One region of the Brotomerdimonas butyrica genome, then DNA from elsewhere that is predicted to be linked to it. Evidence: predicted binding sites of a transcription regulator. Region 1 holds the regulator's gene; each other region holds the start of a gene.
The links. Region 1 encodes HrcA, which represses chaperone genes, less so after heat shock. Its sites were predicted from a motif close to TGTTAGCACTCNNNNNNNNNGAGTGCTAACA; they were not measured.

Region 1 (3,170 bases):
CCATTGCCTTCTTCATCGGCTCTATAGTCTTGTTTACAAGATCTGCTGTGAGCTGGTCGAACTTGGCTCTTGTGATATCCATGTTCATGTGGAGAGGGCCGTTTTCGTTCACTGTGATGAACGGCAGGTTGATATTCGTGGTCTGTGCGCTTGAGAGCTCTTTCTTTGCCTTTTCAGCAGCTTCCTTGAGTCTCTGGAGCGCCATCTTGTCGTTTCTGAGGTCTACGCCGTTTTCCTTTGCAAAGCTGTCAGCCATGAAGTTCAGCAGAGCTTCATCGAAGTCGTCACCGCCCAGCTTGTTGTTTCCGTTTGTTGCCAGTACTTCGAATACTCCGTCGCCCAGCTCGAGGATCGATACGTCGAATGTACCGCCGCCCAGGTCGTATACCAGGATCTTGTGCTGTGACTCATCTTTGTCGAGTCCATATGCCAGTGATGCTGCCGTAGGCTCGTTGATGATTCTCTTTACATCGAGACCTGCGATCTTTCCTGCATCCTTCGTAGCCTGCTTCTGGCTGTCTGTGAAGTAAGCCGGAACTGTGATTACAGCTTCAGTTACCTTTTCTCCGAGGTAGCTTTCTGCATCTGACTTCAGCTTTCCGAGGATCATTGCCGAAATGTCCTGCGGTGTATATTTCTTTCCGTCGATATCTACAGTGTGGTCTGTACCCATATATCTCTTGATCGACGCTATCGTTCTGTCCGGATTAGTGATCGCCTGTCTCTTTGCAGTTTCACCTACGAGTCTTTCTCCGTTCTTTGCAAAACCTACGACTGACGGTGTGGTTCTGTTACCTTCCGCATTAGCTATTACAACAGGTTCTCCACCTTCAAGAACTGCTACACATGAATTTGTTGTTCCTAAATCGATTCCTATTACTTTTCCCATTTTATTTTCCTCCTGGATATATATTTTTTCGAAAGCTAGCCGACTACTTTTACCATCGACGGTCTTATTACCTTGCCGTTCAGGGTGTAGCCCTTCTGCATCACGCCGGAAACCTTGCCGCTTTCGTATTCTTCAGTTTCCTCTGTCATCACGGCGTTGTGGAAGTTCGGATCGAACTCCTCGCCAAGTGCCGGGATCTCAGCCAGGCCCGCCTTTTCAAGGACGTCGCTCAGCTGCTTGAATATCATTTCCATACCCTTCTTGAAGCCGTCGTCGCCGTCATCATGCTCGAGCGCTCTCTCGAAGTTGTCGATCACATCGAGCATCTCGGTTATCAGCTTCTCGTTGGCGTATGAATAAAGATCTGTCTTTTCTTTCTCCACCCTCTTCTTATAGTTCTGGAAATCAGCCATAAGTCTCAGGTATCTGGTATCGCCGTCTTCCTCCGGCTCCTTCTTTTCGGAAGCCTCCGGAGCTTCGCCGGCATCCTTTCCAGTCTCTTCTTTATCTTCGGCCTTTTCTTCAGCCCCTGTATCTTCCGGAGCCTGATCTTCAGCCTGTTCCTGTTTCTTTTCCTTATCGTCTATATCAATCTTTGCCATCCTCGTCTCCTTCCGTTATCATAAAAGCCTTGCTTATATTATCTGTAAGGTACTCAACGACGGAAGTGACTTCGCCGTATCGCATCCTCGTAGGACCTATAACTCCGATCTTGCCGACCATCTTGCCGTCGACATGATATGTCGCTGTTATGAGACTGCAGTCCTGCATCATCTCGTTCTGGTTCTCGTTGCCTATGGTTATTATCACACCGTTGTCTCTGTTTATCAGAGTCTTTGTGAGATCCTCCTTGCGGCTCACCATCTCCAGGAACAGTTTGGCTTTATCGATATCGTTGTATTCCGGTATCGAGAATATGTTTGTGAGTCCGTCCATGTAAAGGTTCACATTGAGCATATCCTCAAGAGTCTTCACGAAGTTCGGAACGATATTCTTTTCAAACATTGCCATCGCTTCAGCATCTGATTTGAATGCCTTGATTATATCGAGCGTCAGTGCCTCGCTCAGCGTCTTGCCGCGGTAGTTGTACGTCATCGTCTTTGCCAGTATCCTGAGCGTTTCCTCAGAAGCCGCTCTGTCCAGATACACCGATGTATTGGACACCTTGCCGCTCTCCGATACGAGCATCAGCACCACTGTCCGCTCATCGACCGGAAGCAGGTTTATATATTTCAGAGTGTCCTGATCCTTCTTCGGTGTCATCGCAAACGCTGTAAGACTCGTGATCTCTGACAGCACATGTGCCGCACGCTGCACTATATTCTCCAGCTCGTTCACATTGCTGTGAAGCTGCATCGCTATAGCGTCCTTTGCCGCCGCACTGAGCTCTGTCCTCGGCATCATCTCATTTACATAGAGTCTGTATGCCTTCTCGGAAGGAACTCTGCCGGAAGACGTATGCGGATGAGTAAGATAACCCATCTCCTCCAGATCCGACATCTCGTTTCGGATCGTCGCCGGGCTTATGCCCAGATCATAGTTCCTCGACAAGGTCCTTGAGCCTACCGGCTCGGCAGTCCTGATAAAATCAGCTATGATGGCCTGTAATATTTTCAGTTTTCTTTCACTTAAATCCATCTTAGGCCTCCTGTTGTTAGCACTCATTGTCTTCGAGTGCTAACTACAGTTTAAATTTACCACCCAATGGGTATATTGTCAACACTTATTTCAAAATTTTTTATCGTTTACCGGTATTTTTTATCATTCATTTTAAAAATAAAAAACATTGTAAAATATCCGTCGTCCTGCACATCGCTTTTCATTTTACCGCGATGAACTTTTTCGATCCGAACAGATACAGGTACGCCTCCTTCACAGGCTTTCCGGATGCGATTTCCAGCGCCTCTCTGTATATGTCTATCTGACCTTCATACATCCGCACGAGCTCACGCTCACGTTCTTCGTTTCCCGCATAGCTGTTCTTGTAATCGATAAGCACGATGCCGTCTTCCTCTTCGAAATAGCAGTCTATGATACCCTGCACGATCGTGTCTGCTCCCTTTACATTCCTGCGGAGTATGAATTCGCGCTCCTTGTACAGATGCTTTGACATCGCTGCGCGCTTTCCCGGCTCTCCGCGGAAAAACGCTTCTATATTATCTATACGCACCGCAGCGGCTTCTTCATCCGTTATCGTACCGTCCTCACACAGTCTGTCAATGGTCTCTCTGATGTACTGCCGGCCATGCGCCGCCGCTTCCGCAAAGTCGAGCTTTTCGAC
Region 2 (3,170 bases), on a different contig from region 1:
TCCGCCTTCATCGTATCCAACGTATCCCGGAGGCGCACCTACGAGTCTCGAGACTGAATGTTTCTCCATGTACTCTGACATGTCTATACGCACCATGTTTTTCTCGGAGTCAAACAGCGCTTCTGACAAAGCTTTCGCAAGCTCGGTCTTGCCGACGCCCGTAGGTCCGAGGAATATGAACGATCCGATCGGTCGCTTCTCGTCCTTGAGCCCTGCTCTTGCTCTGAGCACAGCCTCTGCAACAGCCTTGACGCCTTCTTCCTGGCCGATGACTCTCTTGTGAAGTATCTCAGGCAGCTTTAACAGTTTTTCCCTCTCGCTCTCTACGAGCTTGCTTACAGGGATACCCGTCCAGCCGGAGATGACTTCCGCGATCTCCTCTTCGGTGACTTCTTCCTTGAGAAGTCTGGATTCCTTGGCCTCTTCAGCCTTTTCCTTCTCTACCTCAAGTTTCTTTTCGAGGTCAGGCAGCGTTCCGTATTTGAGCTGTGCCAGCTTTTCGAGATCGTAATGCCTCTCGGCTTCTTCCATCTGATGCTTTACATCCTCGATCTGCTGCTTTACAGCCTTTACCTCGGTGATCGCTTTCTTTTCGCCTTCCCACTGTGCGCGCATCGCATTGCTTTCATCGCGAAGCTGTGACAGTTCTTTTTCCAAAGCTGCCAGCCGTGCTTTCGAGCCGGCGTCTGTCTCTTTGCCGAGCGCCTGCTTTTCTATCTCGAGCTGCATTATCTTTCTCGATATCTCATCGAGTTCAGCCGGCATGCTGTCGATCTCGGTCCTGATCTTCGAAGCCGCTTCGTCCATCAGGTCGATCGCCTTGTCAGGCAGGAATCTGTCGCTGATGTATCTGTCGGAAAGCGTTGCGCATGCGATCAGCGCGCTGTCTGTTATCCTTACGCCGTGATGGATCTCGAATCGCTCTTTCAGACCTCTGAGGATCGATATCGTGTCTTCCACTGTCGGCTGGTCTACCAGCACCTTCTGGAAACGACGTTCCAGTGCGGCGTCTTTTTCTATATATTTCCTGTATTCATCGAGCGTAGTCGCACCTATGCAGTGCAGCTCGCCTCTCGCAAGTTTCGGCTTGAGCAGGTTGCCGGCGTCCATTGCTCCTTCTGTCTTGCCTGCGCCGACTATGTTGTGTATCTCGTCGATGAAGAGGATTATCCTTCCTTCGGATTTCTCGATCTCGTTAAGTACAGCCTTGAGCCTTTCTTCGAACTCGCCTCTGAACTTTGCACCTGCGATCAGCGATCCCATGTCCAGTGCAAATATCGTCTTGTCCTTAAGGCCTTCAGGCACGTCTCCGTTCAGGATCCTCTGTGCCAGTCCTTCTACGACAGCCGTCTTGCCGACGCCCGGTTCTCCGATCAGCACCGGATTGTTCTTAGTCCTTCTGGAAAGGATCTGGATCGTATGTCTGATCTCGCTGTCACGGCCGATCACCGGATCGAGCTTGCCTTCTCTTGCCATCTCTACGAGGTCTCTGCCGTACTTGTTCAGCGCATCGTAGTTTTCCTCAGGATTCTGGCTTGTCACTCTCTGGTTGCCGCGCACTTTGTTGAGCGCATCCAGGAATTTTTCCTTCGTGATGCCGTATCTCTTGAAAATCGCAGCTGACGGCGTGTTGCGCTCATCGAGGAGTGCCAGATAAAGATGTTCGACGCTGATGTATTCGTCTTTCATCTTTTCGGCTTTCTTCTCCGCATTGAGGAAGATCTGCTGCAGCCTCCTTGTCGAGTACATGTTCTCAGCACTTCCGGAAACCTTAGGCAGTTTATCTATCTCGCTTTCCAGAGCTCCGATTATCTCACCCGTGTTCACTTCCATGAACTTGAGCAGTTTCGGGATCAGCCCGTCCTTCTGCATAAGGAGCGCCAGATGAAGATGTTCTCCATCTATCTGCTGATGCCCTTCTTCTATTGCTATATTCTGACAATCTATTATCGCACTCTGTGCATTCTGTGTGTATTTTTCTATGTTCATAAACCCCACCTCCGTATGGTTTAATAATGTTCCGCAGGTATATTTTCCCTTGCTGATTATTATTTTAAACCTGGAAAAAGCAAAAGTCAACAGTTTTTTAGCACTCACCTTAAAAGAGTGCTAATAATTTTTAAAAATTATGCCTTTTGCCTTGCTTTTATGGCGGAAACCGGAATATCCTGTTACCATTCATTCACTGCCATAAAAATAAAATGAGGAATGATACGATTTCCCGAATAGTCAATTGACACTTCGGGAAATATGCTGAACCTTTCTTCTTTGTATTATACAATTGACATGATTGAATATATCATGGCTTTTATATAAAAAAGAAGCTAAAATACAGAAGAGTTTTTATTGCGGCAACAGCCGCAGAAAGGAGCAAACCAATGAAAACAAGACCCGTGAGGACCAAGCTGCTGACAGTCCTGCTCACACTGTGCATGGTGCTGTCGCTGGCGCCGATGACGGCGGCTACGGCCTTCGCTGCCAATACAACCACCGTCAATAACGAAACAGAGTTGACGACGGCACTTGAAAATGCGGACTGCACCGAGATCAAGTTAGGCGGAAACATTGAGACCACTTACGAGCTCGATGTGAATCGCACCGTGATACTGGACCTGAACGGATATACCCTGAGCTGCAGCTCGACAGATGAGGATATAATTCGGGTGCGCAGCAACGGAAACCTGACAGTAAAGGACAGCGGAACCGGCGGCAAGATCGACGGGCAGAACAAGAACTGCGGAATTGAAGTCAAAGGAGGTACGCTGATTCTGGAAAGCGGCAGTATCGTGAACTGCACGGATGCCGACGGTGACGGCGGCGCTGTGGATGTAGCCAACACCGGTGTAACAGAACCACCTACCAGGTATGGTAAGTTCATTATGAACGGTGGAGCCATCATGGACTGCAAGGCCGCCGATGACGGCGGCGCAGTGGACATTGGCAGCGGCTGCAGCTTCATTATGAACGGCGGCTCCATCGGCAGTTGCAGAGCCGACGATGACGGCGGCGCGGTATATATCAAGCAGAGCGGCACCTTTGAGCTGAACGGCGGTGTCATTCAGAATTGCTCTGCCGGTGCCAACGGCGGAGCTGTGAATATTTACAGAGACGGTCACTTCACTATGACCGGCGGCACTATAAAGAGCTGCAAAGTGGATCTGGGTGGACTT
Region 3 (3,170 bases), on a different contig from region 1:
GATAGGGATGACCGGGAAACAGCTGCGGTCGATGCTGATATACGAAGGCCTGCTGTACGCTGCCGGTGCGATACTGCTGTCGCTCGTGCTCAGCGTCATCATCGAACCGCTGGCGGGTAGCCTGATGGAAAGCATGTTCTGGTTCTACAGCTACAGCTTCACGCTGAAGGGGATATTTATAACGGCGCCGGTCTTCCTGGCGGCAGGCGCAGCGCTCCCGGCTCTGCTTTACAGAAGCTTCTCGCGCAGGAGCATCATAGACAGGCTGCGGGAATAGAGAAAGAAAAATGTGAGCCGTACTGTATTGGAGTAAGGAGCGCGTACGGCAGCACGTCTTCGGGGACATTGAGCATCTGCAGCAGATCTCCTTTTGCTTTTCCTTGTTTTCTATAGATCCTGCAGCTGTCAAATCGATCACCCTTCCTGATGAATTTTCTATTGTAATATATCAAGGGAAAACAGCGCTGCAGATGAACGCTGTTTTCCCGCCGCTTTAATGTTTTTCTATCATAATTATATGATCAGTTTGGAACAAATAAGAAAAATTTAAAAGAGTATCCTGATAAAGAAAGAGAATTATGGAGAACATTCGATTCTACACCATATGAACTACGAATTGCGATGGGAAATTTAGATGAAGATGAAATGGTATCATTACTGGATTACTCAAGGTATTACGATAAACTGGAAATGCCGATTCCGAGAAATCGGGATAAAGTATTGGAAGATTTACAGCATGAAAAGTTCATAAAGAGAAATGATGCCGGCACATGGGATATCACAAACATGGGGGCATTGATGATAGCAAAGGATTTGAAGAAATTTGAATCTTTGCATAGAAGAACTGTCAGAGTGATTTGGTATAAGGAAAACTCCAGGTTGGAGGCTATCAGGGAAAAAGAATTCTGTGCGGGTTATGCATTTTCACATGAAGAAATCGTGCAGTATATTATGACGATTATTCCACAGGAAGAGGTAATTGTAGAAGCAACAAGGGAATCTGTTGTCAGTTTCCCGGAAATTGCTATCCGTGAGTTGTTGGCAAATGCTATGATACATCAGGATCTGCAGCAAAGGGGTACAAATCCGATGGTGGAAGTGTTTAAAAATCGAATTGAGTTTTCAAATGCTGGCGCACCACTATTAGCAATTGAAAGAATTGTAGATTCAGTGCCGATATCCAGAAATGAAAATATTGCAGGATTTATGCATAAATGTGGTATCTGTGAGGAACGTGGCAGTGGTTATGATAAGATTATTGAAGCAACTGGTAAAAATGAGTTACTTGCACCAAGGATTGAAAATCAGAATAATCAATTCACAAAAGCGATATTATTTGCTAAAGTACCATTTGAATTAACTACGAAAGAAGATCGGATGCGTACTTGTTATATGCAAGCATGTCTGGCATATGTCAATTTTGAGGGGATTTCTAACTCAGATATTCGAAAAATATTTGGATTAGGAGAAAAAGAGAAAGCGAAAGAGAAAGCGAAAGCCTCTCGACTTCTTACCAGTGCTGTTGACGGAGGCTATATTAAAGTAATGGATCCGGATACTGCGCCAAGGTATAAAAAGTATATTCCATATTGGGCATAATTTAAGTTTCGCTAAGTTTCACTTATATAGGTGTCTGAGGAAAATTTAATAGGAAAAACATGAAAAAAGCACTGAAAACCATGTAATTTATGGTTTTTTAGTGCTTTTTACCTTGATAAAATAAAAAGATGTAATAATTTTAAGTTTTGTTAAGTTTCGCTAAGTTTAGTGCTTGAAAGTCTACATTGCTTGTTAAGCTCGAAGTCTTGATGAATCCAGTAAAATCACGAAAAATAAAAAATCTCAAAAAAATTAGCACTCACCTCTTGACAGTGCTAACAAAAGTGCTATAATAAAATCACAAAGAGAAAAAGGGATCAATCAGAGAGACGACGATCAGAGAGTTTGCCCGGAACATCACCGGGTGACGAAGAGCTGATCGTAAGACCAGACAACTGATCGCCGTGAAATCAATAGATTGATACTTGAAGGGAGCGATGATTTATGATGATGCCTAGAATATTTGGAGAAAACTTATTTGACGATTTTATGAACGATTTCACATTTCCTGCATTTCCGAATGTAGAGAAGAAGCTGTATGGCAAACATGCAAGAAATCTCATGAAGACAGACGTCAAAGACACGGATACCGGATATGAGGTCGACGTAGATCTGGCCGGTTTCAAAAAAGATGAAATACAGATCGAACTTGAAAAAGGATTCCTGACAGTAACAGCTGCCAAGGGTCTCGACAAGGACGAAAAAGACAAGAAGGACAACTATATAAGGCGTGAGCGTTATGCAGGCAGCATGAGCAGAAGCTTTTATGTAGGCGAGCACGTTACAGAGGATGACATCCATCCTAAGTATGAAAACGGAATCCTGTCCTTTACAGTTCCTAAGGAGGAAGCAAAAGCGATAGAAGATAAAAAACATTACATCTCCATTGAGGGATAATAAACAGAAAAGCGACGAGTACCCCGTGGGATGATTCCTGCGGGGTACTGTTGTAAAGCATGTTTACAGAAAAATAAAATGCAAACAACAGTCTGATACCGGTGAACATCACGGGATCGGATTTTGATATAGATTGGAGTGATGGTCATGGCATCAAAGAGAGATTATTATGAAGTGCTCGGCGTGAGCAGAGACGCTTCACAGAGCGATATAAAAAAGGCCTATCGAAAGATGGCCAAGAAATACCATCCTGACACCAATGCAGGCAATGCGGACGCGGAGGAGAAGTTCAAGGAGATATCCGAGGCTTACTCTGTGCTCAACGACCCTGAAAAGAAAGAGCTCTATGACAAGTTCGGTCATGCGGCGTTCGACGGCACTGCAGGCGGCGCTCAGGGCGGTGCAGGCGGTAACCCTTATGGAAATTACAGGGAGTATCATTTTGAAGGCGGGGATATGGACGATATCCTCAGGGACCTTTTCGGCGGAAAGTTCTCAGGCGGCTTCAGCGGCAGATCAGCCGGCAGTAGCGGGTTCTCACATGGTTTTTCGGGAAGTGGCGGATTCTCGCACGGTTTCTCGGGAACAGGTGCAGGAGGCAGCTACGGCGGATATGAGGACGGATTCGGCAGTGGCTTTTCCGGAGGCTTCGGAGGTGCGGATTTCAGCCGCGA

Region 2: the regulator HrcA is predicted to act here: its motif matches at 2,085-2,115, upstream of clpB (ATP-dependent chaperone ClpB).
Region 3: the regulator HrcA is predicted to act here: its motif matches at 1,850-1,880, upstream of OCV59_RS00700 (Hsp20/alpha crystallin family protein).

The regions. Positions count from the first base shown of each region.
Region 1 covers NZ_JAOQJP010000007.1:69,522-72,691, reverse strand. The annotation lists gene dnaK (molecular chaperone DnaK) at 1-889, opposite strand, end outside; gene grpE (nucleotide exchange factor GrpE) at 925-1,491, opposite strand; gene hrcA (heat-inducible transcriptional repressor HrcA) at 1,478-2,527, opposite strand; gene addA (helicase-exonuclease AddAB subunit AddA) at 2,709-3,170, opposite strand, start outside.
Region 2 covers NZ_JAOQJP010000013.1:11,895-15,064, reverse strand. The annotation lists gene clpB (ATP-dependent chaperone ClpB) at 1-1,989, opposite strand, end outside; gene OCV59_RS09810 (InlB B-repeat-containing protein) at 2,379-3,170, shown strand, end outside.
Region 3 covers NZ_JAOQJP010000001.1:160,029-163,198, forward strand. The annotation lists gene OCV59_RS00690 (ABC transporter permease) at 1-277, shown strand, start outside; gene OCV59_RS00695 (ATP-binding protein) at 622-1,599, shown strand; gene OCV59_RS00700 (Hsp20/alpha crystallin family protein) at 2,044-2,496, shown strand; gene OCV59_RS00705 (DnaJ C-terminal domain-containing protein) at 2,644-3,170, shown strand, end outside.